One region of the Parerythrobacter jejuensis genome, then DNA from elsewhere that is predicted to be linked to it. Evidence: predicted binding sites of a transcription regulator. Region 1 holds the regulator's gene; the other holds the start of a gene.
What was found. The regulator LexA, encoded in region 1, represses DNA repair genes until DNA is damaged. The targets are predictions, from matches to a motif close to GTTCCNCNCTTGTTCT.
Positions count from the first base shown of each region.

Region 2: a site for LexA is predicted at 4,499-4,514, ahead of uvrA (excinuclease ABC subunit UvrA). Genes of this name have one in related genera too.

Region 1 covers NZ_BAAAZF010000001.1:602,938-610,199, forward strand. The annotation lists gene pip (prolyl aminopeptidase) at 1-555, shown strand, start outside; gene ABD653_RS02905 (anthranilate synthase component II) at 552-1,184, shown strand; gene trpD (anthranilate phosphoribosyltransferase) at 1,181-2,173, shown strand; gene trpC (indole-3-glycerol phosphate synthase TrpC) at 2,182-2,970, shown strand; gene moaC (cyclic pyranopterin monophosphate synthase MoaC) at 3,156-3,626, shown strand; gene ABD653_RS02925 (molybdopterin molybdotransferase MoeA) at 3,623-4,813, shown strand; gene lexA (transcriptional repressor LexA) at 4,901-5,590, shown strand; gene ABD653_RS02935 (ComEC/Rec2 family competence protein) at 5,621-7,262, opposite strand, start outside.
Region 2 covers NZ_BAAAZF010000001.1:874,236-881,497, reverse strand. The annotation lists gene ABD653_RS04235 (hypothetical protein) at 1-142, shown strand, start outside; gene ABD653_RS04230 (hypothetical protein) at 139-426, shown strand; gene ABD653_RS04225 (GGDEF domain-containing protein) at 434-1,648, opposite strand; gene ABD653_RS04220 (hypothetical protein) at 1,733-4,432, opposite strand; gene uvrA (excinuclease ABC subunit UvrA) at 4,585-7,262, shown strand, end outside.

The sequences.
Region 1 (7,262 bases):
CGCGGCGTTTTCCTCGCCCGCCAGCAGGAGCGCAAATGGCTCTACAGTTACGGGGCAAGCGAGATCATGGCCGAGCAATGGGACCAGTTCACCGGCCTGATCCCCGAGGGTGAGCGCGATGACTTCGTCAAGGCGTATTACACCCGCCTGACCAGCGATGACGAAGCCACGCGGCTCGCGGCAGCCAAGGAATGGTCTTTGTGGGAAGGAACCGTGGCGACCCTGCTGCCCAATGAAGGCCTGCTTGAAGAATTCGCCGATCCGTCAAAAGCCGTCCCGTTTGCACGGATTTGTGCGAAGTTCTTCCTGGAAGATTTCTTCCTCGAAGAATCGCAATTGGTCCTCAATGCCGGGAAGCTGAAAGGCATCCCCGGCATCATCGTGCAAGGTCGCCACGATATCTGCACGCCGCCCGGTGCCGCATGGGCGCTGAAGAAAGCATGGCCCGAAGCCGACCTCAGGATTGTTCACGACGCGGGCCATAGCGCTGGCGAACCTGGCATCATCGACGGCCTCGTCCGCGCGACTGATGAATTGGCGGGCAAGTCACCATGAGCGCTTCGCCCGACATTTTGGTGATCGACAATTACGACAGCTTCACCTTCAACCTCGTTCATTACCTGATGGAACTGGGCGCTGACGTGCAGGTCGAACGCAACGATGCTCTGACCGCTGCCGAGGCCGTAGCGAGCGGGGCCCAGGGCATCCTGATTTCGCCCGGCCCATGCACACCCAACGAGGCCGGGATCAGCCTCGAACTTGTTGGCGCTTGTGCTGATGCCGGACTGCCGTTGCTCGGCGTATGCCTGGGCCATCAGTCGATAGGCCAGTATTTCGGTGGCAAGGTCGTCCAAGGCGGATTGATGCATGGCAAGACCAGCCCAGTGATCCACGAGGGCAGCGGCATGTTCGAAGGCTTGCCCTCCCCTTATGTCGCCACCCGCTATCATTCGCTTGTGGTCGAGGATATTCCCGATGTGCTCGAGGTCAACGCGACCAGCGAGACACCGGGCATCGACGGCACAATGGTGATGGGTTTCCGGCATCGCACGCTGCCAATCCATGGCGTGCAATTTCATCCCGAAAGCATAGCAACCGAACACGGCCATGCCTTGCTTGCCAATTTCCTGCGCCTGTGCGGCATCGACGCCAAGGTGCCTGACCGAGTGAAAGCCCCCGCATGAAAACTCTTCCCTCCGCGCATGACCATCTGGATGAAGCCGAGGCTGAGGAAGTCTTCGGCTGGATTCTCGACGGCGAAACCAGCGAGGAGGAGATCGCCCGCTTCCTTGTCGAGATGACCGAACGCAGTGAAACTTCCGACGAGATCGCCGGAGCCGCCCGGGCCTTGCGAGCACGCTTGATCCCGATTGATGCGCCCGCAAACGCCATCGATGTCTGCGGCACGGGCGGTGACGGGCACCATACGCTGAACGTCTCGACAGCCGTCAGCCTGGTGGTCGCAGCAGCAGGCGTGCCGGTGGCAAAACATGGCAACCGTGCAGCCAGCAGCAAGTCCGGCGCGGCAGACACGCTGGAGGCGCTCGGGCTGGATATGGAGGCCGCCGGACGCACAGCCGAAAAGACACTGGCAGAGCTGGGCATCTGCTTCCTCTTCGCAAAAAATCACCATCCGGCCATGGGCCGCATCCAGCCTATTCGCCTGCGGATTGGAAAACGCACCATCTTCAACCTGATGGGCCCCCTGTCCAATCCGGCGGGCGTTACGCGCCAACTAATCGGCATTGCGCGCCCGGGCTATGTACCAATTTACGCCGGAGCCAAGGCACGTCTGGGCACCGAGCGCACGATGATTGTTTCGGGTGACGAAGGCTTGGACGAATTGAGCCTGGCGGGCGGCAACGAAGTCGCGATCGTCTCGGGCAACGAATTCGAAATGCAGCGTATCGATGCATCTAAGGTTTCGCTGCCGCATGCGCCGGTGGAGGCCATTCGCGGCGGCGAGGCAGAACACAATGCCAAGGCGCTCCGTGCCCTGCTTGATGGCACGCCCGGCCCCTATCGCGATGCTGTGATTTTCAATGCCGCCGGATCCTTGCTTGTCGCAGGCGCGGTGGAGGACTGGCAGGTCGGTGCCGACATGGCGGCAGAATCGCTCGATTCCGGTGCGGCGGGCAAATTGCTCGCCAACTGGATCGCAATGGCGCAATAGGCCGGCCGATGAACAAGCTTGAGGAAATTTGCGCAACAAAGCGCCGCGAGGTTGCGACCCGCAAGGCAGCCAAATCGATTGCCGACCTGGAGGCTGCTGCGGCGGCGCAAAGCGAGGTTCGCGGCTTCGAATGGGAATTGCGCAAAGCCAGCAAATCCGGGTTTGGCCTGATCGCCGAAATCAAGAAGGCCAGTCCGTCGAAAGGTCTGATCAGGGAAGATTTTCGGCCCGCCGAGCATGCCGCTGCATATCAGGCGGGAGGTGCTACTTGCCTGTCAGTCCTGACAGACGAGCCCTACTTCCATGGGCATGAGGATTATCTGATTGCCGCTCGCGCCGCCTGCGACCTGCCTGTCTTGCGCAAAGACTTTATGGTCGATCCCTGGCAATGTCTGGAAGCGCGCGCGATGGGCGCGGATGCGATCCTGATCATCGTTGCCGCTCTAGACGATACCACAATGCGCGAAATTGATCGCGCGGCGGGTGAGTTGGCAATGGATGTTCTGGTCGAGGTGCATGACGAGGTGGAGCTGGAGCGCGCCCTGACCCGGTTGAGTTCGCAATTGATCGGGGTGAACAATCGCGACCTCAAAACCTTCCAGACTTCGCTCTCAACGACCGAACGCCTCGCTCCGCTGGTCCCCGACGATATTCTGTTGGTCGGCGAAAGCGGGATTGCGACCCATGCCGATTGCGATCGCCTTGCGAAAAGAGGGGTGCGCACCTTCCTGGTAGGCGAGAGCCTGATGCGGCAAGACGATATTGCTTCGGCAACGCGATCGCTGCTTGAGGGCTGAGCCGATCGGTCTGCGGGGGCTGTCCTACCCATCCGGTTTATGGCATCGCGCCGCTGATGGTTTACGCAGGCACGACTTCGGACACCGAATTCGCAAGGCGGCTCTGCGGGGCGGGGTTCTTGCCCCAGGACAGTGTTCCATGTGTTCCATCGCGTAGGATTTGCGCAAGCGAAGGGGCCGATTGAATGAGCAAGCTGACCCATCTCGATGACAAAGGCGATGCCCGCATGGTCGATGTCGGCGCCAAGGCCGAATCGCGACGCGAAGCGGTTGCGAGCGGGCATATCGCCATGTCGGATACGGTCTTGGCGGCTATCCGTGATGGGGCCGTGCCAAAGGGTGATGTGCTGGCCGCCGCGCGGATCGCCGGGATCATGGCAGCAAAGAAAACGGGCGAGCTGATCCCGCTATGCCACCCGCTTGCGCTCGATAGTGTGCAGGTCGAATGCGTTCCTGATGACAGCGGGATCGCCGTTACCGCCACAGCCTCGCTGACCGGTAAGACCGGGGTCGAAATGGAGGCCCTGACCGCTGTTTCGGTCGCGCTCCTGACCATCTATGACATGGCAAAGGCGCTCGACAAAGGCATGGTGATTGGCGGCGTGAAACTGACCAAGAAAACTGGCGGCAAGTCGGGCACTTGGACCGCTCCATGAGCCAACCGGCGCTATCGTTGGAAGATGCGCTGGCACGCATGCTCGCCAAGCTCGAGCCTGTTGCGGCTCTGGATGTGCCGGTTGACGAAGCGCTGGGGCACTATCTCGCCCAGCCTCTAACCGCGGCCCGCACCCAACCACCGGCGGATTTGTCCGCGATGGATGGCTATGCGATCTGTGGTGTTGGTCCTTGGGAATTGATCGGGGAAAGCCGCTGCGGGCAAGCATTTGATGGCGCGCTGGTAACGGGCCAAACCGTTCGCATCTCGACCGGGGCCATCCTCCCTGCCGGTGCCGACCGGATCCTGATCCAGGAGAACGCCACGGTCGATGGCAAACAGGTTGCGGCCGAAGAGATACCGCCGGAAGGGCGACACATCCGGAGCAAGGCCTTCGAATTTTCCGACGGTGACAGCCTGCTAGAAGGAGGTGTTCGGATCGGTGCGGCCCAATTGGCGTTGGCACGGTCTGCCGGGCGCGGCTCGCTATCAGTCACCGGCAGGCCGAAGGTCACAATCCTTGATACCGGGGACGAACTCGTTGCCGACCCGACCCAATGCGCGACCCACCAGATACCCGCCAGCAATGCAGCCATGCTCTCTGCGCTGGCCGGTCAGGAGCCCACAACCATCGTACGCAATGCGCCATTGCCCGATCATCTCGATACCATTGTCGAGGCATTGCAGGCGAACCGCGATGCGGACCTGATCGTGATCACCGGCGGCGCATCTGTAGGCGATCACGATTTGGCCAAACCTGCCCTGGAGAAAGCCGGGGCCGAACTGGATTTCTGGAAAGTCGCGATGAAGCCGGGGAAGCCGCTGATGGTGGCAACGCGCGGCCAGCAATTGATCCTGGGCTTGCCAGGCAATCCGGTCTCCAGCTTCGTGACCGGTTATCTCTTCATGCTGCCCGCCATTCGCCGCCTCGCGGGCGCTTCCGCATGCCTTTCCCGCACGATCGACTTGCCGCTCGCCAAAGATTGTCCGGCTGGCGGCGTACGACGGGAGTTCCTACGCGCGGCATGGACTCAGGACGGGCTTGTTCCACTGGTCGAACAAGACAGCAGCGCTTTGCTCGCCCTCTCACGGGCAGAAGCGCTGATTGACCGCGCAGCCCATGCCGACGGGACGAAAGCGGGAACATATGTTCCGGCCTATTGGCTCGGAAATGGCGCGATTGCTTGACTTAGCGAAATTGGTTGCCTAATTGTTCTTCATTCGTTCGCATCGACGCGCACGAGACCGGAACAGGCCATCAGGGAGCCATCGTCCATGCTGACCGCAAAGCAGCACGAATTGATCCAGTTTATCCAGCGCAGGCTGGAAGAGACAGGAATTTCCCCTTCTTTCGAGGAAATGAAGGAAGCGCTCGACCTTAAGAGCAAGTCGGGCGTCCATCGCCTGATTTCCGCATTGGAAGAACGCGGTTTCATCCGCCGCCTGCCCAATCGCGCTCGCGCTCTCGAAGTGTTGAAGCAGCCAGAAGACGTTGTCGGCGCCACGCCTGCGGCCAAGCCGGCCAATGATCTCGTTTCGGCACGAACTGCACCGCCCAAGGCGCAACCGGAACCGGCCAATGATGTGATCGATATTCCGTTGCACGGCCGGATCGCCGCCGGTGCCCCGATTGAGGCGCTGGAAGATCATCAGTCTTTGCCTGTTCCGGCGGCCCTATTGGGCCCGGGCGAACATTACGCGCTTGAAGTGTCTGGCGACTCGATGGTCGATGCTGGCATTTTCGATGGTGACTTCGCGTTGATCCGTCGCACAGACAGCGCGCGTGATGGCGAGATTGTCGTGGCACTGGTCAACAACGAGGAAGCGACACTCAAATATCTCCATCGCGACAGCGGGATGGTGCGTCTCGATCCGGCCAATGCGGCCTATGATGCTCAGGTCTACCAACCTGCGCAGGTTCAGGTCCAAGGCAAATTGGCGGGCCTGCTCCGTCGTTATCACTGATCACCATGCGGGAAGCGGAGTTGGCGAAGGTCAGCGCCGCTCCCTGCGATCATTGCCGCGCCACCACCCATGTTCACCTTCCCCTTGGGCGACTGATGTGAAGCTCTCGTCCTCCAGGAAGAGCGCCAATCCACCCGACTTATCGAGAAAGCGCCGATCTGCTTTGAGCCATTGCGGCTGGCACGATCGCGGCAAATACCGGTCGGCCACCACGATATCCGCACGATCGCACGCTGCCGCCAAGGCGCGCTCTTCGACAATGTCGCGGCTGCGAGCGATCAGCAAATGCCAGTCTCGGCCAGAACGTTGCAAAGTGATGACACAGAAATCCCGACTGCACTTGGCACCCGGCCAATCTGCGAGCGTGACGGTTTCACCCGTCATGCCCGAGAGCTCGAGCAAATTCTCGCGCGCATAGTCCGACCGGCTTTCGCGTAGCATGATCAACCGCTCACCCTCGCCCGCAATACCGACATGCCGGCCATCTCCTGAAATCAGCACATCCGGCGCTGGTGTCAGCAACAGCATGACCGTTGCTACGGCCGATGGCACCAACCCGAGCAATCGCCATCGCCCGCGCCACAGGGCCAGCCACAAGCCTCCGATCACGAACAGAGCCAGAGTGCCCAGGCCCATCTGTGGCATCAATTTGACCGCGCCAGGCTGGCTGGCAGTGAAATGCGCAATGCCGAGGAGCAAATCGAGCGATTGCCCCACCAACCACCAGACCGGCCCGCCCAATCCAACCAGATCAAGGGCCAAGGCCACAGCGATCAGCGGCATGGATATGAAGGTCACCAGCGGGATTGCGATGACATTGGCGAACGCGCCGTAAACACCCGCGCGGTGAAAATGGAACAGGACAATCGGCATCAGCGCGATCTCGATCACGAAGCCAGTGACGAGCAGCATGATTGTGCGCCGCCCGACATGGGCAAACCAGCTTTCCTCACGGGGCGCAAGGAAACGCTTGACCGGCTCTGCGTTGTGCAAAGCGACAATCGCGATCACGGCCGAAAAACTCATCTGAAAACTCGGCCCGATCAGCGATTCCGGCCAAAGGAACATCACAAATGCCGCCGCAACCGATACCATCCGAAGCGACAAGGCGTCCCTCCCCAACGCAATCGCGATGAGCACGAGGACGGCCGCTGCGCAGCTCCGCACCGTCGGCACCTCGGCACCGGTCAGGAGTGTATAGCCGATGCCCGCCAGTGCACCGACTGCCGCTGCCGCAACCGGCAATCGGATCCGCAAGGCCAGCCACGGCCACAGCGCGAGCAGTTTCAGGGCCACAAAGAAGGCTGCGGCGATGATCGCGCTAACATGCAAGCCGCTGATGGAAAGAAGGTGGGTCAGGCCCGCATCCCGCATCGCCTCCTCATCCGCCTCGGTGATGGCGCCGCGATCCCCGCTGGCGAAGGCCGCCGCGATTGTGCCGGCCGATCCGCCGAGATTCTGCCGCACATGGCCGGACAGCAGTCGCTGAATCGCGGCCAGCCCTGTGGCTTCGGGAGCCGGTTCTATAATGTCAATCGGGCCAAGAACTGACCCAGTCGCGGCATACCCGTCAAACCATGCGCGCCGGGCAAAATTGTAAGCACCCGGCACCATCGGCGGAGCGGGTGGCATCAGCCGCGCCCGGAAGCGGATCACCGCCCCCTCGCCCAAT
Region 2 (7,262 bases), 270 kb from region 1:
GGCCCTCGGGCTGTCAGCGCAGGGAACGATGGACGAAGTGCTTGAGACGCTGAGTGTCTACCTGACTGAAAAAGTCTGTACCAAAGAGCAATTTGACGTTCTGGAGGAGAAGCTCGAAGACGTCTGGAAGGTGAAGCTGTGAACTACTCCAAACATAAGGCCAAACATAAGATCGAAGTGCTGCAGAAGACGCTGAGATGGGCCGAGTCGGTGCGCAGAGGCCTCGTAAAGATTCGGGCTGAAGAACACGATACCGGCAATTATACGATAGGTGAGCATGACCGCTCGAAGAAGCCGACGAAAAAGCTGCACCTCGTGCTCAAACCGTCAGAAGGGGATGCCGAGGGCCCCGAGGGGACGGTGAAGGATATCGAGGGCGAGGCGTGGATTGAAAACGAAAAAAAGGCTGTCGTTATCTTCCGCTAAGCGCACATCACGCCGCCAGCGCCACCTGGTTCCGGCCGCGGTCTTTGGCGCGGTACATGGCAAGGTCGGAGCGGCGCAGGACGTCGTCGAGGCTTTCGCCGGGCTTTTGCACAGCAACACCGATCGAGGCGGACACACCCAGATTGGGGGACATGCCCTGCCGCACCGGCACCAGTCGCGCGCGTTTCCGCAGATCCTCAGCCACCGCATGGGCTTCCTCAAGGTCCAGCCGGTCGAGGACGAACACGAACTCCTCCCCGCCCAGCCGCACACAGCCATGGTTCCCGGCGGGAAGCCCGGCCAGCACGGCCTCCATCTCGCGCGCCAGGCCGCACAGAACCATGTCACCGGCATCATGGCCGAAGCAGTCATTGATCGCCTTGAAATGATCGAGATCGATCATCAGCAAGTGCCGTTCGGTGCCGGCATCGGGTGGCGCAGAAAACCTTTGGAAAAAGGCACGCCGGTTGAGGAGGTCGGTCATCGGATCGTGATGGGCCAGCCGTTCCGCGCGCTCCAGCGCCTGCTGCAGCTTGTCGCTCAGCCTCCGGTTTTCGACCGTCAGGCAAGCCCGCGTGATCGAGTGTCGCGCGGCCCCGCGACTGAACAGCACCGGCCCGGCAACGAGACCGGCAACCCCCAGCATCAATTGCCACGGGACCACCGGATGCCCGGTCATGCAGGCAACGGCAAGCGTGCCGAGGAAGGAAGCAACATACGCCACTTTGACCGAGGCAATCGGCCCGTAGGTGATGATCACCAGCGAGACCCCGATCATCACCACGCCGGCCACCAGCGCCACTGCAATGGGAGGGTCCGCCGCAGGATCGAGGGCCAGCAACAACGTCGCCCAGCTGACGCCGGCGAGCGTCATTGCAATATAGAGCCCGTTCAGGGCACCATCCTCGCCTGCCTCCAGGTCGATGTCCGACACGAGCCGCGCGGTCGTACGCCGGGTTAACAGGAGCGAGGCTGTTCTCAAACACAGGGCCAGCGCCAGCAGGCCAGGCTGTGTCACCACGGCCAGGCTCGCCAGCAACAGGCCGAGCGCGATCAAATGGGCGGGTGCAACCTGCGCTTCGCGATCCACCATCGCGGCCAGAACCTCCGCCCGGATCGCGCGCCGATGCGGCCCGCTATAGCGGCGCTTCTTCCACAAATTGGGGGCCAGATTGAAACGCGGACCGATGGGTGGCTCTCCGAAGAGCGAGGGAACCGGCATGGCCTAGGGCGAGGGTGGTTGATGGCGCGCTTGGCGGTGGGTGAGGGGGAATGCGTAGATGGGAGGAGAAGGGTGCTATGGGCGCTACTCTTTCTCTCGCAATGTTCCCGTCAGTGTCAGAATTGTGATGGACACCAGCAGCATGCCGATAATCTCGTAGAGTCCCTTTGCGGTAACGAGCAACTCTGCCATCCAGCGTGAGCCAAGTTTTTCCTTGTCGAGAGTCCAGCCACTATCCTGGTTGAGATCGATAATAGGAATTGCGGCATCAAGAGCATACACCAAGGGACTGAACGGAGCTTTGGGCTGGCCATCAATGCTCGACAGGATGATGGCACCTTGATTCTCCAGGATATAGGCGCCCGCTGTGCCGAGCATTAGCCACGCAATGGTGCACAGGATTGCCCGACCCGGAGAATATCCGTATTCGCTGACGGCCATCAGTACCCATTGCACGCCTCGCTCGAACCTGCCCAGGCGACCGTGCCGGCGCTGCAAGTCACGTTTCTCGATCAACACCTGCCGACGGGCTTTCTCGTTCCCTTCGCTCGCGAAAATGGAGGCAAGCTGTTCGTAAGGCTGGGGTACAAATGTATCGGGCGTGGCCGCCCGATCCGGGTATTGTAGTGTCAGCCAACGCAGGCGGCGTGATGCTGCGTCAGAGGGCGTGTTTTTGATCGACCTGCCCTCTGCAGCTCCGTCATAAACGTTGTCCAGATCACGATAGGTCAGGCCGTCGAGCAGGAGGTGTCCCGGGGCAACGCCTGCATCCTCCCAGCGGTCTCCCCCGCCATCTGCAATCGCTCCGACGGTTGCGTCCCGCATGTCGACGATGCCGCGCAGGACCGGTCTGCCAAGTTCGAGTTCACCGTCGATCCTTGCATCCCTGAGTGTGAGTGCCGCCCCACGTTTCCGCTTGCTGACGCGCTCTTCGGTTTCGAAATGTGACAAGGGTCGGACGATATCTCCGTCGGCTGCGATTGTGCTCTGGTGCACAATCAGGTCGCCGGCGATCCGGGCGTCGTCGAGATTGACGCAGCCTTCGATTCTGGCTTCACGTTCGGTCTGGTCGATCGATTCAACCAGCTTGTAGGCACTCGGGCCGATCATAAGATCACCGCCAACTTCAATTCTCGATAGATCGACAGCGAGCGCGCTCCGGTCATCTTTGGTTGCCTGCGAGAGAAATATGCGGGTGGACCGCAAATAGAATCTTTCGCCAATGCGCGATGTCGAAAAATCGACCCGCCCCCAGCAAGCGCCGAGATTTCCCTTGCCTGGTCCGGATTGGTCGACGGCAAAGCCAACCCGGCGCGAGACAACACATTCGCTGGCCCAGATGGCAATCTCGTTGCGGGCCAGATCTGCCATTCCGGGGAAAATCAGGTTTCCGTGCAACTGAAGTTCGGAACAGTGCAGGGTGGGCAGTTCCAGCCCGCTTCCGATCAGACAAGCATCAATCCCGACAATTGCGCCGACTTTGCTACCAGCTAGCCTGATCGACCAGTTCTTAACCTCTGGCGCGAAATAGCATTGCTCGAACCAAATATTGCCGCCGATTTCCAGGTTGCTCAACACATTGATCGAATGAAATGCGCAGCGGTTTACTTGCAGACTATACCCGGTGGAAAAGCCCTGCATGTTGAGATTGTAAGGCAGGCTAGGGCCGATGAAGATTTTGGAGCGTCGCCTGCCGAAGATCGTGTCGGATATCTCGCAGGTTGCAAGGACATGGGCAGCTTGCATCGAAACATGCCCGTCGAATGCAGCTTTCTCAATCGTCACTGTTGATGCATTCAGGCCTGCGATGGTGCAGGCCCAGCTTTGCATATGGCCGGTGAAGACGGATTGCTTGAGCATCACTCCGCCAGTCACCGTGGCATCCGCCAAATTGGCACCATTGCAGATATGACTTCGTTGCAGAAAGACGTTCCCGCCTATCGTTCCAGATTGCAATGACAGACCTTCTGCCAGACGCGAACTCGTGATCTGGAGATCGCCTTTCAATGTCATGCTGGAAAAATTGACTGACAACGCGGCGGGGCTGCCAAACCGGCATCTTTCAATAAACACTTCGGCAGCCTGCGCATTCGCCGCGTAGACGAGGCCATCGACCACGTTTCTCTTGAGGAAGACTTGGCCTCCTATCTGCGCATTGGGAAAGGCGAGGGCGCTACCGTCATAACCCGTCGCGAGCCTGCTGTTCATGACTCTCAACTGATTGCCGATTGTTGTTCCCCAGAGGCTTAGACCCTCGGGGAAAGTGCAGTCATCAAATTGTGCAGCGCCGCTGATCTGCGACCCCTGAAAGGACACATGACCATGGGCGACTGTTTTGGAGAAAGCTACGCGGCCATCGACGTTCATTCCGTCGCCATCAACCGAGACAAGGATGCCATCGTCCTGCTCGAAACTGGCAATCTCGCAATCGGTGAAATAGATGCTCTCGCAGCGGACATTTTGCAGCGAGATCATATCATTGAAGAAGCAATTGTGTGCGTGAAAGCCGAGCAGACACTGTTTGCCCGCAGAGGATTGGCGAGATCCGCCAAGCCCAAGCTGGCCGTCAATTTCGAGGCCCATGACCTCGATCCCAAACGGGTGCATTTCAATGCCCGGGAGCCGTTCAAGCCATAGATCAGAGAGGAAGCTGGCATCAACTTTCGGCTTCTTGCTGTCACTTTCTCCGTCACCGAAGTCGGCAGCAATTCCTTTGATGGCACAATCGATGATCTTGCGTTCGATCTCGCTGAATTCGCGCGTCGCTGGCTCGCTCGTGCCCATCTTCCCCCCTCTTAGTAAGAGGATCATGCGAGTGACGGCGCCAGGATGCAACATCTGAATTGCGAAGGAACATGTGGAGAACATTTGTCCTTTCCGCTATGGTCCCAGGTCCGCTCTGGACTCATCGCAACACAGGCCCCAATTGAGTAATCATGGCACTTACCAAAATTTCAGTCCGCGGTGCTCGCGAGCATAATCTCAAGGGCGTCGATATCGATCTGCCGCGTGATGCGTTGATTGTGATCACGGGCCTGTCCGGCTCGGGCAAATCGTCGCTCGCCTTCGATACCATCTATGCCGAGGGGCAGCGGCGTTATGTCGAGAGCCTTTCGGCCTATGCGCGGCAGTTTCTGGAGATGATGCAGAAGCCCGATGTCGAGCATATTGACGGGCTCAGCCCCGCGATCTCGATCGAGCAGAAGACGACGTCGCGCAACCCGCGCTCGACCGTGGCGACGGTGACCGAGATTTACGACTATATGCGGCTGCTATGGGCGCGCGTTGGCGTGCCCTATTCGCCGGCCACCGGCAAACCGATCGAGGCGCAGACGGTTTCCAATATGGTCGATCGGGTGATGGAATTGCCCGAGGGCACCCGGCTCTATCTGCTCGCGCCGGTGGTGCGCGGACGCAAGGGGGAATATCGCAAGGAGCTGGCCGAATGGCAGAAGGCGGGCTTCACCCGCGTGCGGATCGATGGCGAGCTCTATCCGATCGAAGAGGCCCCGGCGCTCGACAAGAAGTTCAAGCACGACATCGAAGTGGTGGTGGACCGGCTGGCGGTGAAGGCCGACCTGGAAACGCGACTGGCGGACTCGTTCGAAACCGCGCTCAAGCTGGCCGAAGGGTTGGCCTATGTCGATCTTGCCGATGGTGTGGCGCCAGGGCGTGAAGGCGAGGACGACGACGCGGGCGGCGCGATGAAAGGCGCGGGCATTCCGGCCAACCGGATCGTGTTCTCGGAGAAGTTCTCCTGCCCCGTCAGCGGCTTCACCATTGAAGAAATCGAGCCGCGGCTGTTCTCCTTCAACTCGCCACAGGGGGCGTGCCCGACCTGTGACGGGCTGGGCGAGAAGCAATTGTTCGATCCGCAACTGGTGGTCCCGAACGAGGCGCTGACATTGAAACAGGGTGCGGTGGTGCCATGGGCGAAGTCCAACCCGCCATCGCCCTATTACATGCAGGTGCTGACCAGCCTCGCCAAGGCGTATGATTTCGATGTCACTACGCCGTGGAACGCGCTGGAGCCGGACCAGCGGATGATCATCCTGCATGGCACGGGCGGGATGCCGGTGCCGTTGACCTTCAAGGACGGGCGCAAGCAATACACGGTCAACAAGCCGTTCGAGGGGGTGATCGGTAACCTCAACCGCCGTCTGCGCCAGACCGAAAGCGCGTGGATGCAGGAGGAGCTGGCCAAGTTCCAGACCGCGCAGCCGTGCGAGACCTGCGGCGGTGCGCGCCTGAACGAGAAGGCGCGGGCGGTGAAGATCGCGGGGACCGATATCAGCGCCCCCACGCGCATGAGCGTTTCGGATGCGAAGGACTGGTTCCTCGGCCTCGATGCGCAGCTGACGGAGACGCAGCAGCAAATCGCCCGCGCCATCCTGAAGGAAATCAACGAACGGCTGGGCTTCCTCGACAATGTCGGGCTCGACTACCTCAATCTGGACCGCACCTCCGGCACGCTGTCGGGCGGGGAGAGCCAGCGTATCCGCCTCGCTTCGCAGATCGGCTCCGGCCTCAGCGGTGTGCTCTATGTGCTCGACGAGCCGAGCATCGGCCTGCACCAGCGCGATAATGACCGGCTGCTGGAAACGCTCAAGCGCCTCCGCGATCTCGGCAATACGGTGATCGTGGTGGAGCATGACGAGGATGCGATCCGCCAGGCCGATCATGTGGTTGATCTCGGCCCAGGCGCCGGTGTGCGCGGGGGCGAAGTGGTGGCGCAGGGCACGCTCAAGCAGGTGCTCAAATCGAAGAAGTCACTCACCGCAGACTACCTCACCGGCCGCCGCGAGATCGCCATCCCCAGGGAACGCCGCACAGGCAACGGCCACCAGCTCACCGTCCACGGCGCACAGGCCAACAATCTGAAAGACGTCACTGCCGGCATTCCGCTCGGCACCTTTACCTGCGTCACCGGCGTATCGGGCAGCGGCAAGTCCAGCTTCACGATCGACACGCTCTACGCCTCCGCCGCGCGCACATTGAACGGCGCCCGGGTGATCGCGGGCGCGCATGAGAAGGTCACCGGCCTCGAATATTGCGACAAGGTGATCGAGATCGACCAGTCGCCCATCGGCCGCACCCCGCGCTCCAACCCCGCGACATATACCGGCGCCTTCACCAATATCCGCGACTGGTTCGCCGGCCTGCCCGAAAGCGGCGCGCGCGGGTACAAGCCGGGCCGCTTCAGCTTCAACGTGAAGGGCGGCCGCTGCGAGAAATGCACCGGCGACGGGCTGATCAAGATCGAAATGCACTTCCTGCCCGATGTCTATGTCACCTGCGAGGAATGCGGCGGCAAACGCTACAACCGTGAAACGCTGGAGGTGAAGTTCAAAGGCCACTCCATCGCCGATGTGCTGGATATGACGATCGAAGATGCGGAGGAGTTCTTCAAGGCCGTGCCCCCGATCCGCGACAAGATGCATATGCTCAACGAAGTCGGGCTGGGCTACGTCAAGGTCGGCCAGCAGGCGACCACCCTGTCAGGCGGCGAGGCGCAGCGCGTGAAACTCGCCAAGGAGCTGAGCAAGCGCAGCACCGGGCAGACGCTCTATATCCTCGACGAACCGACCACCGGCCTGCATTTCGAAGACGTGCG